Regions from separate parts of the Bradyrhizobium sp. CB1717 genome, predicted to be linked through region 1. Evidence: predicted binding sites of a transcription regulator. Region 1 holds the regulator's gene; each other region holds the start of a gene.
The links. Region 1 encodes HrcA, which represses chaperone genes, less so after heat shock. Its sites were predicted from a motif close to GTTAGCACTCNCNNNNNGNGAGTGCTAAC; they were not measured.
Positions count from the first base shown of each region.

Region 1 (5,026 bases):
CTCGGCCTGATCGGCGCCACCCCGCAGCAGGCCGACGATCGCGCCCGCTTCGCCCAGGAGGCCGCGCTGCAGATCCCCGGCGTGCGCGAATCCCGCGTCACCATGTCCGAGCCGATCCGCATCAACGGCCAGCAGGGCTTTGAGACCCGGATCGACGGCGTCAGCGGCAAGGACAAGACGCCGGTGACCGTGGTGCAGTGGATCCGCTTCTCCAGCGGCGGCGCCTCGCTGCGCATCATCGCCAGCGCCCCGCGCGACCAGTGGCAAGCCGCCTTCACCCGCTTCCGTGCCGTGCGCGACGGGATTCAGCCGAAGGGGTAGGCCCGAGGCGCTCCAACACACTCGGTGTCGTCCCGGCCCCCGCGCGCAATTGCGCGCTAGGCCGGGACGACAGTGAGTTTGGGGCTAGCAGCCCAACCCCTCACCAATACCGGCTGCATTTTCGGGCTTCTGTTCGTATACGAACGGAACTAGGCTTCCCCCGTTGGATCATCCTGGAGGGAGGCGAACGATGCTTGATCGACGACAAATCCTCGCGGCGCTTGGAACGACGGCGCTGGCGACCCTCGCGCCAACGGCGCTGTTCGCAGCGGCATCGATCAAGCCGGACGATGCGTCCGCGCTGCTGGTGATCGACGTGCAGAACTGCTTCCTGCCCGGCGGCAGTCTCGCCGTGAAGGAAGGCGAACAGGTGGTGCCGGTCATCAACAAAATGGCGAAAGCGTTTTCGAACGTGGTGATGACGCAGGACTGGCACACGCCCGGCCACGTGTCGTTTGCGTCGGTCCATTCCGGCAAGAAGCCGTTCGAGACCATCGATCTTCCTTACGGCAAGCAGGTGCTGTGGCCGGACCATTGCGTGCAGGGCACCGATGGCGCTTCGCTGTCGAAGGACCTGTCGATCCCGCACGCCGAGCTCATCATCCGCAAGGGTTTTCACAAGGACGTCGACAGCTACTCGGCGTTCCTCGAAGCCGACGGCAAGACCTCGACCGGGCTCGCCGGCTACCTGAAGGGCCGCAAGATCAAGCGCGTCTTCGTCGCCGGCCTTGCGACGGACTTCTGCGTCGCCTGGACCGCGCTGGACGCGCGCAAGGCGGGCTTCGAGGTCTACGTCGTGGAGGACGCCTGCCGCGGCATCGACACCCAGGGCTCGCTGGCAAAGGCCTGGGCCGACATGGCCAAGGCCGGCGTGAAGCGGATTCAGTCCGCGGATATCGCGGTGAGCGCGTAAGGCAGCGCGCAACACTGCAAGACCCTTATCCAGAGGAGCGCGCTTCTTCGCGCGCGGCTCCTCACCATGAGGGCCCGAGACTCAGTTCGTCGCGCCGCTCGACTCGTTGTTGTTCGCCGCAGGCGCGGCCTTCGCGCCGCCCTTGGCGACACCGACCAAGGCCGGACGCAGCACGCGGTCGCCGATGGTGTAGCCGGCCTGCATGATCTGCACCACGGTGCCCGACGGCACCGACGGATCAGGCACCTCGTACATCGCCTGGTGGAAGTTCGGGTCGAACTTCTGGCCCTGCGGATCGAGCTTCTTCACGCCGTGCTTTTCCAGCGCGTTGAGCAGCGAGCGCTCGGTGAGCTCGACGCCCTCGATCAGCGAGATCAGGCCGGGATCGGCGGTGGCACGGGCCTCGGCCGGAACCGCATCAAGCGCGCGCTGGAGATTGTCGGCGATGTCGAGCACGTCGCGGGCAAAGCCGGTGATGCCGTAGAGGCGGGCGTCAGCGACCTCCTTGGTGGTGCGCTTGCGCAAATTCTCCATCTCGGCCAGCGTCCGCAGCATGCGGTCGCGCGCCTCGGCGGCTTCCTTCTGCAACATTTCGACCGAGCCGGGCTCGGGATCGTCGGGCATGATGTAGGGTTTTGACACCACGGGCTCGCCGGTCGCTGCAGTCGTGTCTTCGGGTTGCCGGTCTTGCTCGGTCATCGGCTTTAATCTCGAACTCGTTTCCAGGGATTGTTGGCCCGGATATCGTGCCTAAGCGCACGAAAATCAAGCGCCCGTGATCGGCGCAAATGCCGGTCAGCCCCCCAGAAGGCGGCTGACGATGCGGGCGGCATAGTCCACGGTCGGGATCACGCGGGCGTAATTCAGCCGCGTCGGCCCGATCACGCCCAAAACACCGACGATGTGGCCGGCGGCATCCCGATAGGGCGAGATGATGGTGGAGGAGCCGGACAGGGAAAACAGCTTGTTCTCCGAGCCGATGAAGATGCGCACCCCCTCGGCGGTCTCGGCGCGGCCGAGCAGGTCGATCACGCCGCGCTTGGTCTCGAGGTCGTCGAACAACAGGCGCACCCGCTCCAGATCCTCCAGCGCGTGCAGATCTTCCAGCAGATTGGCGTGGCCGCGGACAATGAGCTGGCGGTCCTCGTTCTCGCCGCCCGACCAGCTGGCGATGCCGGCCGAGATCACCTTTTGCGTCAGCTGATCGAGCTCGGCGCGGGCTTGCCCGAGCGCGGTTTCGAGCTCGAGCCGCGCCTCGGCGAGGGTCCGGCCGCGAATCCGCGCATTGAGGAAATTGCCGGCTTCGGTGATCGCGGACGATGGAACTCCGGGCGGCAGCGTCAGCACGCGGTTTTCGACCTGGCCGTCCTCGCCGACCAGGATCACCAGCGCTTTTTCGGGTTCCAGGCGGACGAATTCGATGTGCTTGAGCCGCGCATTGGATTTCGGCGTCAACACCACCGCGGCCGCGCGGGTCAGGCCCGACAGCCGCGTCAGCGCCTGGTCCAGCGCCGCCTCGACCGACTGGGCCTGGCCGACCGTGGCAAGCTGGCTCTGGATCGACTGCCGTTCGGCTTCGGTGAGATCGCCGACCTGCATCAGGGCGTCGACGAAGAACCGCAGCCCGAGTTCCGTCGGCAGCCGGCCCGCCGAGGTGTGCGGGGCATAGATCAGGCCGAGCTGTTCCAGGTCCGCCATGACGTTGCGCACCGAGGCCGGCGACAGCGGCATGGCGATCAGGCGGGAAATGTTGCGCGAGCCGACCGGCTCGCCGGTCGCGAGATAGCTTTCGACAATTTGACGAAAGATGTCGCGGGAGCGCTCGTTGAGCTGGGCGAGGCCTGCGCGCGGCGCGATCAGATGGATCGGATCGTGATGGGCCACAGACGGTAACTCCTCTCAGATGCTCATAATTTGTCCATCCGGCACGGTTCTGACAAGCGTGGCGTTTGCGGGGTGGAAAACCGGGGGTGAAAAAGCCTTGCCGCATACCCTCACCCCACCTACAAGCACCGCGAACAGCCCCTTTTCCGAGAATTTTGGAGGATTTCCCATGCGGCCAAGCCGCCGTGCGCCCGACGAATTGCGCCCCGTGACGCTGGAGCGCGGCGTGGTCAAATATGCGGAAGGCTCCTGCCTGGTGAAATTCGGCGACACCCATGTGCTGGTCACCGCCACACTGGAGGACCGCCTGCCGCCATGGCTGAAGGGCCAGGGCCGCGGCTGGGTCACCGCCGAATACGGCATGCTGCCACGCGCGACCTCCGAACGCACCCGCCGCGAGGCCTCCGCCGGCAAGCAGAGCGGCCGCACCGTCGAGATCCAGCGCCTGATCGGCCGCTCGCTTCGCACCATCGTCGACCTCGAAGCGCTCGGCGAGCGCCAGATCACGGTCGATTGCGACGTGCTCCAGGCCGACGGCGGCACCCGCACGGCCTCTATCACCGGCGCCTGGGTCGCGCTCGCCGATTGCATCAACTGGATGAAGGCGCGCAACATGATCAAGGCCAACGTGCTGCGCGACAACGTCGCCGCGATCTCCTGCGGCATCTACAATGGCACGCCGGTGCTCGATCTCGACTATGCCGAGGATTCGGAAGCCCAGACCGACGCCAATTTCGTCATGACCGGCGATGGCCGCATCATCGAGGTGCAGGGCACCGCGGAACGCGAGCCGTTCACGGAAGCCGAGTTCCTGGCGCTGATGGCGCTGGCGCGCAAGGGCGTCGCGCGTCTCGTGGACTTGCAGAAACTAGCTGTCGCGTAGTCAATAGGCCCATGCACCGTCGAATCACCGGAAAGCTCGTCATCGCCACCCACAATCCCGGCAAGCTCGCCGAGATGAAGGAGCTGCTTGCGCCGTACGGGATCGAGGCGGTGTCGGCCGGTGAGCTCGGCCTGGACGAGCCGGATGAGACCGGCAACGACTTCCGCAGCAACGCCGCGATCAAGGCGATCGCCGCCGCGCGCGCGACCAGGCTTCCGTCCTTCGCCGACGATTCCGGCATCGTCGTCGACGCGCTCGACGGCGCACCCGGCATCTACAGCGCGCGCTGGGCCGGTCCGACCAAGGATTTCAACGCGGCGATGGCCCAGATCGAGCGGCTGTTGCAGGAACGCGGCGCGACCACGCCTGCAAAGCGCACCGCGCATTTCGTCTCCGCGCTCTGCGTCGCCTGGCCCGACGATCATCTCGAAGAGGTCGAGGCGCGCGTCGACGGCACGCTGGCCTGGCCGCCGCGCGGCACCGCCGGCTTCGGCTACGACCCGATGTTCCTGCCCGATGGCCACAGCCGCACCTTCGGCGAGATGGAAAGCATCGAGAAGCACGGCCTGCCGCCGCTCGGCCTCGGCCTGTCGCATCGCGCCCGCGCCTTCGTGAAACTGGCGGAGATCTGCCTTGAGCCGCGCTAAGGAAGCCTTCGGCGTCTACGTGCACTGGCCGTTCTGCCTGTCGAAGTGCCCGTACTGCGACTTCAACAGCCATGTCCGCCACGCCGCGATCGACGAGGCGCGGTTTGCTTCGGCCTTCGCGCGCGAGATCGCAACGACCGCCGAGCGCGCGCCCGGTCGTGAAGTGACCTCGATCTTCCTCGGCGGCGGCACGCCGTCGCTGATGCAGCCTTCAACCGTCGGCGCGGTGCTCGATGCCATCGGCAAGCACTGGACCGTCGCAGGCGACGTCGAGGTGACACTGGAAGCGAACCCGACCAGCGTCGAGGCCACGCGCTTTGCCGGCTATCGCGCCGCCGGCATCAACCGCGTCTCGCTCGGCGTGCAGGCGCTCGACGA
Region 1 is NZ_CP121666.1:168,282-173,307, forward strand. It holds gene QA649_RS00770 (hypothetical protein) at 1-321, shown strand, start outside; gene pncA (bifunctional nicotinamidase/pyrazinamidase) at 512-1,234, shown strand; gene grpE (nucleotide exchange factor GrpE) at 1,316-1,933, opposite strand; gene hrcA (heat-inducible transcriptional repressor HrcA) at 2,030-3,118, opposite strand; gene rph (ribonuclease PH) at 3,288-4,001, shown strand; gene rdgB (RdgB/HAM1 family non-canonical purine NTP pyrophosphatase) at 4,013-4,648, shown strand; gene hemW (radical SAM family heme chaperone HemW) at 4,635-5,026, shown strand, end outside.

Region 2 (5,026 bases), 1.4 Mb from region 1:
AGCGTCGGCAAAAAAGAAGGCCGCCCGGAGGCGGCCTTCGTTGGTGCTGTAAAATGAGGACGGGCTCAGAAGCCGCCCATGCCGCCGCCGGCGGGCATGGCGGGCGGAGCTTCCTTCTTCGGCAGCTCGGCGACCATGGCTTCGGTGGTCACCAGGAGGCCGGCCACGGAGGAGGCGTCCTGCAGCGCGGTGCGCACCACCTTGGCGGGGTCGATGATGCCCTTCTCGACCATGTCGACATAGTCCTCGTTCTGGGCGTCGAAGCCGAAGGTCTCGGACTTGTTCTCCAGGATCTTGCCGACCACGATCGAGCCTTCCACGCCGGCGTTCTCGGAGATCTGGCGGATCGGGGCTTCCAGCGCCTTCAGCACGATGTTGATGCCGGCCTGGACGTCGGCATTGGCGTTGGACAGACGGCCCACCGCCTTCTTGGCGCGCAGCAGCGCGACGCCGCCGCCGGGGACGATGCCTTCTTGCACCGCGGCGCGGGTGGCGTTGAGCGCGTCCTCGACGCGGTCCTTCTTCTCCTTGACCTCGATCTCGGTGGCGCCGCCGACGCGGATCACCGCGACGCCGCCGGCGAGCTTGGCAAGGCGCTCCTGCAGCTTCTCGCGGTCGTAGTCCGAGGTGGTCTCCTCGATCTGGGCCTTGATCTGGCCGACGCGGGCCTCGATGTCGGGCTTCTTGCCGGCGCCGTTCACGATCGTGGTGTTCTCCTTGTCGATCACCACCTTCTTGGCGCGGCCGAGCATCTTCACCGTGACGTTCTCGAGCTTGATGCCGAGATCCTCGGAGATCAGCTGGCCGCCGGTGAGGATCGCGATGTCCTCGAGCATGGCCTTGCGGCGGTCACCGAAGCCCGGCGCCTTCACGGCGGCAACCTTGAGGCCGCCGCGCAGGCGGTTGACGACCAGGGTGGCCAGCGCCTCGCCCTCGACGTCCTCGGCGATGATGACGAGCGGCTTGCCCGACTGCACCACGGCTTCGAGCACCGGCAGCATGGCCTGCAGGCCCGAGAGCTTCTTCTCGTGCAGGAGGATGTAGGCGTCCTCGAGCTCGGCGGTCATCTTCTCGGCGTTGGTGACGAAGTAGGGGCTGAGATAGCCGCGATCGAACTTCATGCCTTCGACGATGTCGACTTCGGTATCGAGCGACTTGTTCTCCTCGACGGTGATGACACCCTCGTTGCCGACCTTCTGCATCGCCTGCGCGATCATCTTGCCGATGGCGGCATCGCCGTTGGCCGAGATGGTGCCGACCTGGGCGACCTCAGAGGAGGCGGCGACCGGCTTGGCGCGCTTCTCGATGTCCTTGATGACGGCCGCAACCGCCGAGTCAATGCCGCGCTTGAGGTCCATCGGATTCATGCCGGCGGCAACCGCCTTGGCGCCTTCGCGCACGATGGCCTGGGCCAGCACGGTCGCGGTGGTGGTGCCGTCGCCGGCGAGGTCGTTGGTCTTGGAGGCGACCTCACGCACCATCTGGGCGCCCATGTTCTCGAACTTGTCCTCGAGCTCGATCTCCTTGGCGACGGTGACGCCGTCCTTGGTGATGCGGGGGGCGCCGAAGCTCTTCTCGATGACGACGTTGCGGCCCTTCGGGCCGAGCGTCACCTTGACGGCGTTGGCGAGAATGTCGACGCCGCGCAGCATGCGATCGCGCGCCTCTCCGGAAAACTTGACGTCTTTGGCAGCCATTTCTGCAATCCCTCGTGTTTCGTGATGTGTCTTGTTTGGTGCTGTGCGACGGAATGATCGATGCCCGGGTCATCTAGCGCGAAGACGCGCTTTGCGCTTTTGCCCGGGCATGACAGCCGCGCATTCAGCGGCCGTTCAGGCGGATGGCCTTAGGCCAGAACGCCCATGATGTCCGACTCCTTCATGATCAGGAGCTCTTCGTTGTCGATCTTGACCTCGGTGCCCGACCACTTGCCGAACAGCACGCGGTCGCCGACCTTGAGGTCGATCGGGATCAGCTTGCCGGTCTCGTCGCGGCCGCCGGGGCCGATGGCGACAACCTCGCCCTGGGACGGCTTTTCCTTGGCGGTGTCCGGAATGATAATGCCGCCCTTGGACTTTTCCTCGGCGTCGATACGTTTGACCACGACACGGTCATGCAGCGGACGAAATTTGGATTTAGCCATGACGTTTCCCTTTGGAGGCTCGCTTCGGAAGTAGTGGAAGTGGGTGGGGCGGCGCTTCCGTTCCCCCTCGTCCCGAGGATCGAACGGCGCGCTTAGCAATCGGGCTTTCCGAGTGCTAATAGTGCGCCCGGGAATATGGCTTGGCCGCGATCCTGTCAAGCAAAGGTGGTTAAGCGATTGGTGAGGCGGATATAGGATGGTGGCATTGGAAATTTGTTCGGGGCGCCGGCGTGTCAAAGGACGTCATTGCTCCGGCAGCGGTTTTGCGCTTGGCTGCGGGAGGGGTGCGGCCATGGTCTTGTTCGGGGGAATGCCATGATCAGTTCAGCTCACGCGCGCACGGTCGCCAACCTGGCGGCTGCCTCTTGCCTGGCGCTGCTGCTCGGCGCCTGCGGCGGCGGCATGAGCCTGCCGTCCTTCTCGTCGTCGTCGCCGCCGCCCGAGGCGGAGCCCGGCACCGGTCCGGAAATGCCGGCGACCATCCGCGCCGACGAGATCGTCGGCCGCTGGGGCCTCGCCTCGTTCCAGAACCCGGCCGACCGCGCCCGCACCGAGGCCGCGGCTCGGTCCCAGTGCAAGAATCCTTACGTGATCACCGCCGGCTCCTCCGGTGGCGTGATCATGCATCTGGCCGACCAGGCGACGCCGCAGGAGCTGCGCCTGAAGGGCTCGCCCAGCGGCAAGAACTATATTGGCCCGGCCGGTCCCACCCCCGGCGATCAGGACCGTGAGATCGTTTCCTTCGATGGTCGCGTCCTGATCACCCGCTTCATCGACAAGGACGCCGCCACCCGCTACGGCAACATGGTCTACGTCCGCTGCGCGCCAAGGGCGTGATTTTTCCCCGTCATTCCGGGGCGGTCCGCAGGACCGAACCCGGAATCTCGAGATTCCGGGTTCACGCTTCCCGTGCCCCGGAATGACGGTGTGAGACAGATCCAAAAACAAAAACGCCGGCTTGCGCCGGCGTTTTGCTTTTTCCTGTCTCGCGCGCTCAGTCGAACAGCGCGTCGATGTCGTCCTGGGAGGCGTGGCCGACGTCGCCGGCGAGCTTGGGGCCGTTGAGGAGCTTCTCGTCCTCGCTGCGCTGGTCGACGGGCGCCGGCACATGGGCCTTGATCGCGTCGACGCCGCCCCAGATCTCCATCATCGCATTGATGTGCTGCTCGATGAACTTCATCGTGGTCATGACCTTGCTGATGCGCTGGCCGGTCAGGTCCTGGAAGTTGCAGGCTTCGAAAATCGAGATGACGCGCTCCTGGATGTCGTCGGCGAGCCGCTTCTGCTGATCGGCCGAGTCCACCTTGGACATCGCGCTGGCGGCCTGGTCGATCGACTCGGCCGCTTCGAGGATCTGCTGGGTCGCCTGCTCGGTGCCGCCGACCACCGCGCCGAGCTCGCCATTGACCTTGGCCATCTCGCCGCCGTCGAAGCTCTTGCCATGCAGGGTCGCGATCTCGCGCTTGGTGCGGTCGATGGCGTCGTGAATGAGGTCGAGCTCGACCTTCAGCTTCTCGCACTGCTCGATCTGCGCCCGGTAGGTCTCGAGCATGGTGCGCGCCTCGGACAGCTCATGCGCCGTCGACGCGTCGATCGCCGCCATCGCGGCGCTGCCGGTCAGCGGGGCAGCCGTGATGCCCTTCGCCATCTGGGCGCGGATCGCGCGCAGCTCGGCCATGATCTCGCTGTGCATCGGCCCTGCCTCTTCAGTTACATCTAGAATGGGCATCTCGCCACCGGCGATATCCTCGACACGAAAACGCTTGCGGTGAACAGCCATCAGGACACTCCCCCCACCTCACTCACGCGTCTTTGTAGGCAGAAGCGATTTAACACGAAGTTCACAGCCGGAACTGTCATTGCGGCCGCGCGCGACGGCGCGCAAAGAAGCGATTAACCATGCTCGCGCGGCGTTCATCGAAAATAAACGCTGATCGCCAAATTGCAGGTCCGCTCGCGACGTGGTGAATCGAAACGCCCGATACGTTTACCAAACAAAACGGCTTTTGCTTTTTATTGACCACGTCGCGGGCGCGGATCAGCCACCAGACCTGCACGACGCATGTGATCTAGACGAAACAGTACAGAGTACGTCGATGTTCAAGAAAATGTCTGTCGCGCTGCTCGGCAGCGCTTGCTCCTTCATTGCCGGCACCAGCGGTGCCAGCGCCTTCGACAACACAGTGCCGAACGATCCGCCCGCGGTGCTCTATCAGCCGCGCGTGCCGCCGGCGCCGGTGCGCGTCGCCTCCAATGCAAACATGGGCGGCGGCTTCATCGAGTTCCTGTTCGGCGATGGTCCGGGCCGCGGTCCGGCCTATGCGCCCGAGCGGCCGGTGTATCAGCAGCAGCCGGGCTATTACGACCAGCGCCGCCTGCCGCCGATGGGCGAGCCGCAGATGCAGGGTGGATATCAGCAAGGTGCAGGTCTGCAGCAGGAGGCGATCGACCCGCGGCAGCGCCCGTTCGATCCGAAGTTCGAGAAACAGCTTGTTGACTATAGCGGCAATGAAAGCGCCGGCACGATCGTGGTCGATACGCCGAACAAGTTTCTCTATCTCGTCGAGGGCAACGGCCGCGCGATGCGCTACGGCATTGGCGTCGGGCGTCCCGGCTTCACCTGGTCCGGCGTGAAGTCGATCACGGCCAAGCGCGAATGGCCGGACTGGACCCCGCCGGCGGAAATGATCGCGCGCCGGCCCGATCTGCCCAGGCACATGGAAGGTGGCCCGGAAAATCCGCTCGGCGCCCGCGCGATGTATCTCGGCTCCACACTCTACCGCATCCACGGCTCCAACGAGCCCTGGACCATCGGCACCAACGTCTCCTCCGGCTGCATCCGCATGCGCAACGAAGACGTCATCGACCTCTACGGCCGCGTCA
Region 2 is NZ_CP121666.1:1,557,487-1,562,512, forward strand. It holds gene groL (chaperonin GroEL) at 66-1,697, opposite strand; gene QA649_RS07365 (co-chaperone GroES) at 1,847-2,143, opposite strand; gene QA649_RS07370 (hypothetical protein) at 2,459-2,980, shown strand; gene QA649_RS07375 (protein phosphatase CheZ) at 3,138-3,923, opposite strand; gene QA649_RS07380 (L,D-transpeptidase) at 4,240-5,026, shown strand, end outside.
Region 2: a site for HrcA is predicted at 2,235-2,263, ahead of QA649_RS07365 (co-chaperone GroES). Genes of this name have one in related genera too.

Region 3 (5,026 bases), 3.8 Mb from region 1:
CACGACGTTCGCTTCAGAAGTGGCGGGACCGTACGACAACAGCCGCGATCCGGATCGCCCTCTGGTGCTCGGCTACGTCTCGTCGGACTTCAACGCGCATTCGGCCGCGTTCATATTCAAGCCGGTCCTGCAATACCACGACCGGGCACAGTTCGAGGTCGTGTGCTACTCTTGTTCGTCGAAAGTGGATCCGGCGACCGCCGAATTTCAAAAGATCGCCGATCGCTGGCGCGACGCCTCGCAATGGAGCGACGATCGCCTCGCCGATCAGATCCGCGCCGATGGCGTCGATATCCTGATCGACCTGTCCGGCCACACCAAAGGAAACCGCCTCAGCGTGTTTGCGCGCAAGCCGGCGCCGATCCAGGCCCATGGCTGGGGGCATGGCACCGGCACCGGGCTGCCGACGATCGATTATCTGTTCTCGGACCCGGTCGCGATTCCTGCCCCGGTCCGGCATCTGTTTGCGGAAACCGTCGTCGACCTGCCGTGCTTCGTGACACTGGAGCCGCTGCCAATGGAGCTTGCGAGGACGTCAACGCCGGCGATCTCGAACGGCTTCATCACATTCGGTGTCTTCAATCGCATCAGCAAGATTTCGGACCAGGCCGCGCAGGCCTGGTCAAGGATTCTCGAGCGGGTGCCGGGATCCCGGCTGCTGATCAAGGATGTTGCGCTGGACGATCAACTGGTCCGCGACAATCTGCTGGCACGGCTTGCAGCTTGCGGCGTTCCGGCCGAACGCGTCGAACTGCTCGGCACCACCTTGCGGGTCGATCATCTGGCAGCGTTCAATCGCGTCGATATCGCCCTCGACCCGTTCCCGCAGAATGGCGGTGTCAGCACGTTGGAAGCCTTGCAGATGGGCGTGCCCGTGGTGGCGAAGCTCGGGAACAGTCTGCCCAGCCGTGCCGCCGGCTCCATTCTCACCGCGCTCGGCCTGCCGGACTGGGTGACGGATAGCGAGGAGGCCTATGTCGACATCGCGGTGAGCCGTGCGGCTGAGATCGGCGATCTCGACAAGTTGCGCAGCGAACTGCCCGGACAAGTCCGGGCTGCGGCCGCCTGCAACCCGGTCGCCTACGCGCAAGCGGTGGACGAGGCCTATCGCGCGATGTGGAAGCGCTATTGCAGCAGCGGCGCCTGATCTCTGCCTCGGGCAACCACGGAGATAGCGCGTTCGCCCGACGCAGCTCCAGCCGAGATATCGTAGGATGGGCAAAGCGAAGCGTGCCCACCATGCCGGGTGCGATCGTGGAGAGATGGTGGGCACGGCGCGCAGGCGCGCGCCTTTGCCCACCCTACGAGACCGCGCCTTAAATCAATGCAGCCGGAACACGCCGTCGACGGCGCGCAACTCGGCGGGCTTGATCAGCTTGGAATGCGCGACGGTCACCGAGAACAGCGGACCGTCGAGCTTTTCCTGCCAGAAGGCCAGGAAGTCGGTCAGCGCCGGAAATTTCGGAAACATGTCGTAGTTCTGCCAGACATAGGTCTGGAGCAGCGAGGGATGATCCGGCATCCGGTAGAGAATTTGTGCCGTCGTCAGCCCGTAGCCCAGCATCTGTTTCCGGAAGTCTTCGGAAACGCCCCCAACCCGCAGTCCCATGCCAACCTCCTTTGCAGGAGCGCATTCAGGGGGCGGCTTTCCGGTACGCTGCTTACGAGCCACCCGGTGGAGATGCGCTCACATGAGAGAAATGTGACGCAAACTGACAACCCATCTCAAGCCCAAAAGTTTAACAAGCTGTTGAAATTCAATGCGTTAGCAGCAGATACGACCCCGTGCTAATACGGCCTCCCACGGAGCCTCGAAGAGGCCTCCAAGGCTGGTTAACGATGGAAAAGAGATTCTGGCAGTCCGCGCTTCCAGGTGCCGATTTTTCTGCTAGAAGCCCTTGCCCCCGCAAAATTCCTGTCCTATTTCAGCCTCGCCTGTGCTAGCACTCGCGGGCACAGACTGCTAACGCCAAAAAATTCCCATATCGTGCAACTACTTAGGAGGACTGCATGAAATTCCGTCCGCTTCACGACCGCGTCGTGGTCAAGCGCATCGACGCAGAAGAGAAGACCGCTGGCGGCATCATCATTCCCGACACTGCCAAGGAAAAGCCCTCCCAGGGTGAAGTCGTCGCCGTTGGCCCCGGTGGCCGCGACGAAGCCGGCAAGCTGATCCCGATCGACCTGAAGGTCGGCGACCGCGTGCTGTTCGGCAAGTGGTCCGGCACCGAGGTCAAGATCGACGGCGTCGATCTCTTGATCATGAAGGAAAGCGACATCATGGGCGTCCTCGACGTCCCCGCTTCCAAGAAGAAGGCGGCCTAACAGCCCCCTCTCTCCCTCCCATCAAACATTATCCAAGGAAAATTCCAGATGGCAGCCAAAGAAGTCAAATTCTCGGTTGAAGCGCGCGACAAGATGCTGCGCGGCGTCGACGTTCTCGCCAACGCGGTGAAGGTCACGCTCGGTCCGAAGGGCCGCAACGTCGTGCTCGACAAGTCGTTCGGCGCTCCCCGCATCACCAAGGACGGCGTCACCGTCGCCAAGGAGATCGAGCTCGACGACAAGTTCGAGAACATGGGCGCCCAGATGGTGCGCGAAGTCGCCTCCAAGTCCGCTGACGCGGCCGGCGACGGCACCACCACCGCCACCGTGCTCGCCCAGGCGATCGTGAAGGAAGGCGCCAAGTCGGTCGCCGCCGGCATGAACCCGATGGACCTCAAGCGCGGCATCGATCTTGCGGTCGAAGCCGTCGTTGCGGACCTGCAGAAGAACTCCAAGAAGGTCACCTCGAACGAGGAGATCGCCCAGGTCGGCACCATCTCGGCCAACGGCGACCAGGAGATCGGCAAGTTCCTCTCCGACGCCATGAAGAAGGTCGGCAACGAGGGTGTCATCACCGTCGAGGAAGCCAAGTCGCTCGAGACCGAACTCGACGTTGTCGAGGGCATGCAGTTCGACCGCGGCTACATCTCGCCCTACTTCGTCACCAACGCCGACAAGATGCGCGTTGAGATGGACGACGCCTACATCCTCATCAACGAGAAGAAGCTCTCCTCGCTGAACGAGCTGCTGCCGCTGCTCGAGGCCGTGGTGCAGACCGGCAAGCCGCTGGTCATCGTCGCCGAGGACGTCGAAGGCGAAGCCCTCGCGACCCTGGTCGTGAACCGCCTGCGCGGCGGCCTGAAGGTCGCGGCCGTCAAGGCTCCGGGCTTCGGCGATCGCCGCAAGGCCATGCTGCAGGACATCGCGATCCTGACCGGCGGCCAGGCGATCTCGGAAGATCTCGGCATCAAGCTCGAGAACGTCACGCTCAACATGCTCGGTCGCGCCAAGAAGGTGATGATCGACAAGGAGAACACCACGATCGTCAACGGCGCCGGCAAGAAGGCCGACATCGAGGCGCGCGTGGCCCAGATCAAGGCGCAGATCGAGGAGACCACCTCGGACTACGACCGTGAGAAGCTTCAGGAGCGTCTCGCCAAGCTCGCAGGCGGCGTCGCGGTGATCCGCGTCGGCGGCGCGACCGAGGTCGAGGTGAAGGAGCGCAAGGATCGCGTTGATGACGCGATGCATGCGACCCGCGCGGCTGTCGAGGAAGGCATCGTCCCGGGCGGCGGCGTCGCCCTGCTCCGTGCTTCCGAGCAGCTCAAGGGCCTGCGCACCAAGAACGACGACCAGAAGACCGGCGTCGAGATCGTGCGCAAGGCGCTGTCGGCTCCCGCTCGCCAGATCGCGATCAACGCCGGTGAAGACGGTTCGGTGATCGTCGGCAAGATCCTGGAGAACAAGGCCTACAATTACGGCTTCGACTCCCAGACCGGCGAATATGCCGACCTCGTCAAGAAGGGCATCATCGACCCGACCAAGGTGGTCCGTACCGCGATCCAGAACGCTGCCTCGGTTGCCGCGCTCCTGATCACCACGGAAGCCATGGTCGCCGAGCTGCCCAAGAAGGGCGGCGCCGGTCCCGCGATGCCTCCGGGCGGCGGCATGGGCGGCATGGACTTCTGATCCAGCCTTTCAGGCAATCTACGAAATGCGAAACCCCGGCAGCGATGCCGGGGTTTTTGTCTGGGGGAATGCAGAAGCAGTGGCCTCGTAGCCCGGATGGAGCGCAGCGCAATCCGGGACAGTGCGTCCATCGCAGGCAGTCTTCCCGGATTTCGCTGCGCTCCATCCGGGCTACGAAGGTGCCCGAGAGGTGCCCCGGAATGACGCCCCCCTCACTCCACCTTCCCAAGCCGCTCCATGTGCGGATCGCCGTTTTCGTCGAGCGACCAGAAGATCCGCGTCACCTTGCCGACGAGGTTGTCCATCGGCACGAAGCCGAACGCCGACATCATGCGGCTGTCGGTGGAGTTGTCGCGGTTGTCGCCGAGCACGAAGAAATGACCTGGCGGCACGGCGTAGACGCTGGTGCTGTCGAGGAAGCCATTGTCGACGCAATCGTAGGTCACATAGCTCGCGCCGTTCGGCAGCGTCTCGCGCCAGCGCTTGGCCCTCGCATCATCATCGCCTCCGCAGGCGGCACCGGCGAACACCTCCTTCAGCGCTACGCGCGTCACCGGCTTGTCGTTGAGGAAGAGCTGCCCTCCCCGCATCTGCACGCGGTCGCCGGGCAGGCCAACCACGCGCTTGACGTAATCGACCGAGATGTCCTTCGGCGTGCGAAACACGACGATGTCGCCGTATTCGGGGTCGGCGGCAAGGAAGCGGCCCGAGACCCAGGACGGCGCGAAGGGAAAGGAATAGCGGCCATAACCGTAGGCATATTTGGCGGCGAACACGTAGTCGCCGACGACCAGGGTCGGCGTCATCGAGCCGGACGGGATGTTGAACGGCTGGTAGAGGAAGAAGCGAACCAGGAACGGCGGCGACCACAGCACCGGGATCAGCAGGATCAGGACGACGATCGCCTTCCAGTCGCTGGATCGCGCCGCGGGGCGGATCGTTTCCTGAAGCACAGTCATGCGCCTTCCCTGATCAAGACCATAGTCGTGCCGAGATTACGCAACCTGCGCGC
Region 3 is NZ_CP121666.1:3,964,853-3,969,878, reverse strand. It holds gene QA649_RS18720 (tetratricopeptide repeat protein) at 1-1,147, shown strand, start outside; gene QA649_RS18715 (usg protein) at 1,322-1,609, opposite strand; gene QA649_RS18710 (co-chaperone GroES) at 2,011-2,325, shown strand; gene groL (chaperonin GroEL) at 2,374-4,014, shown strand; gene lepB (signal peptidase I) at 4,227-4,973, opposite strand.
Region 3: a site for HrcA is predicted at 1,940-1,968, ahead of QA649_RS18710 (co-chaperone GroES). Genes of this name have one in related genera too.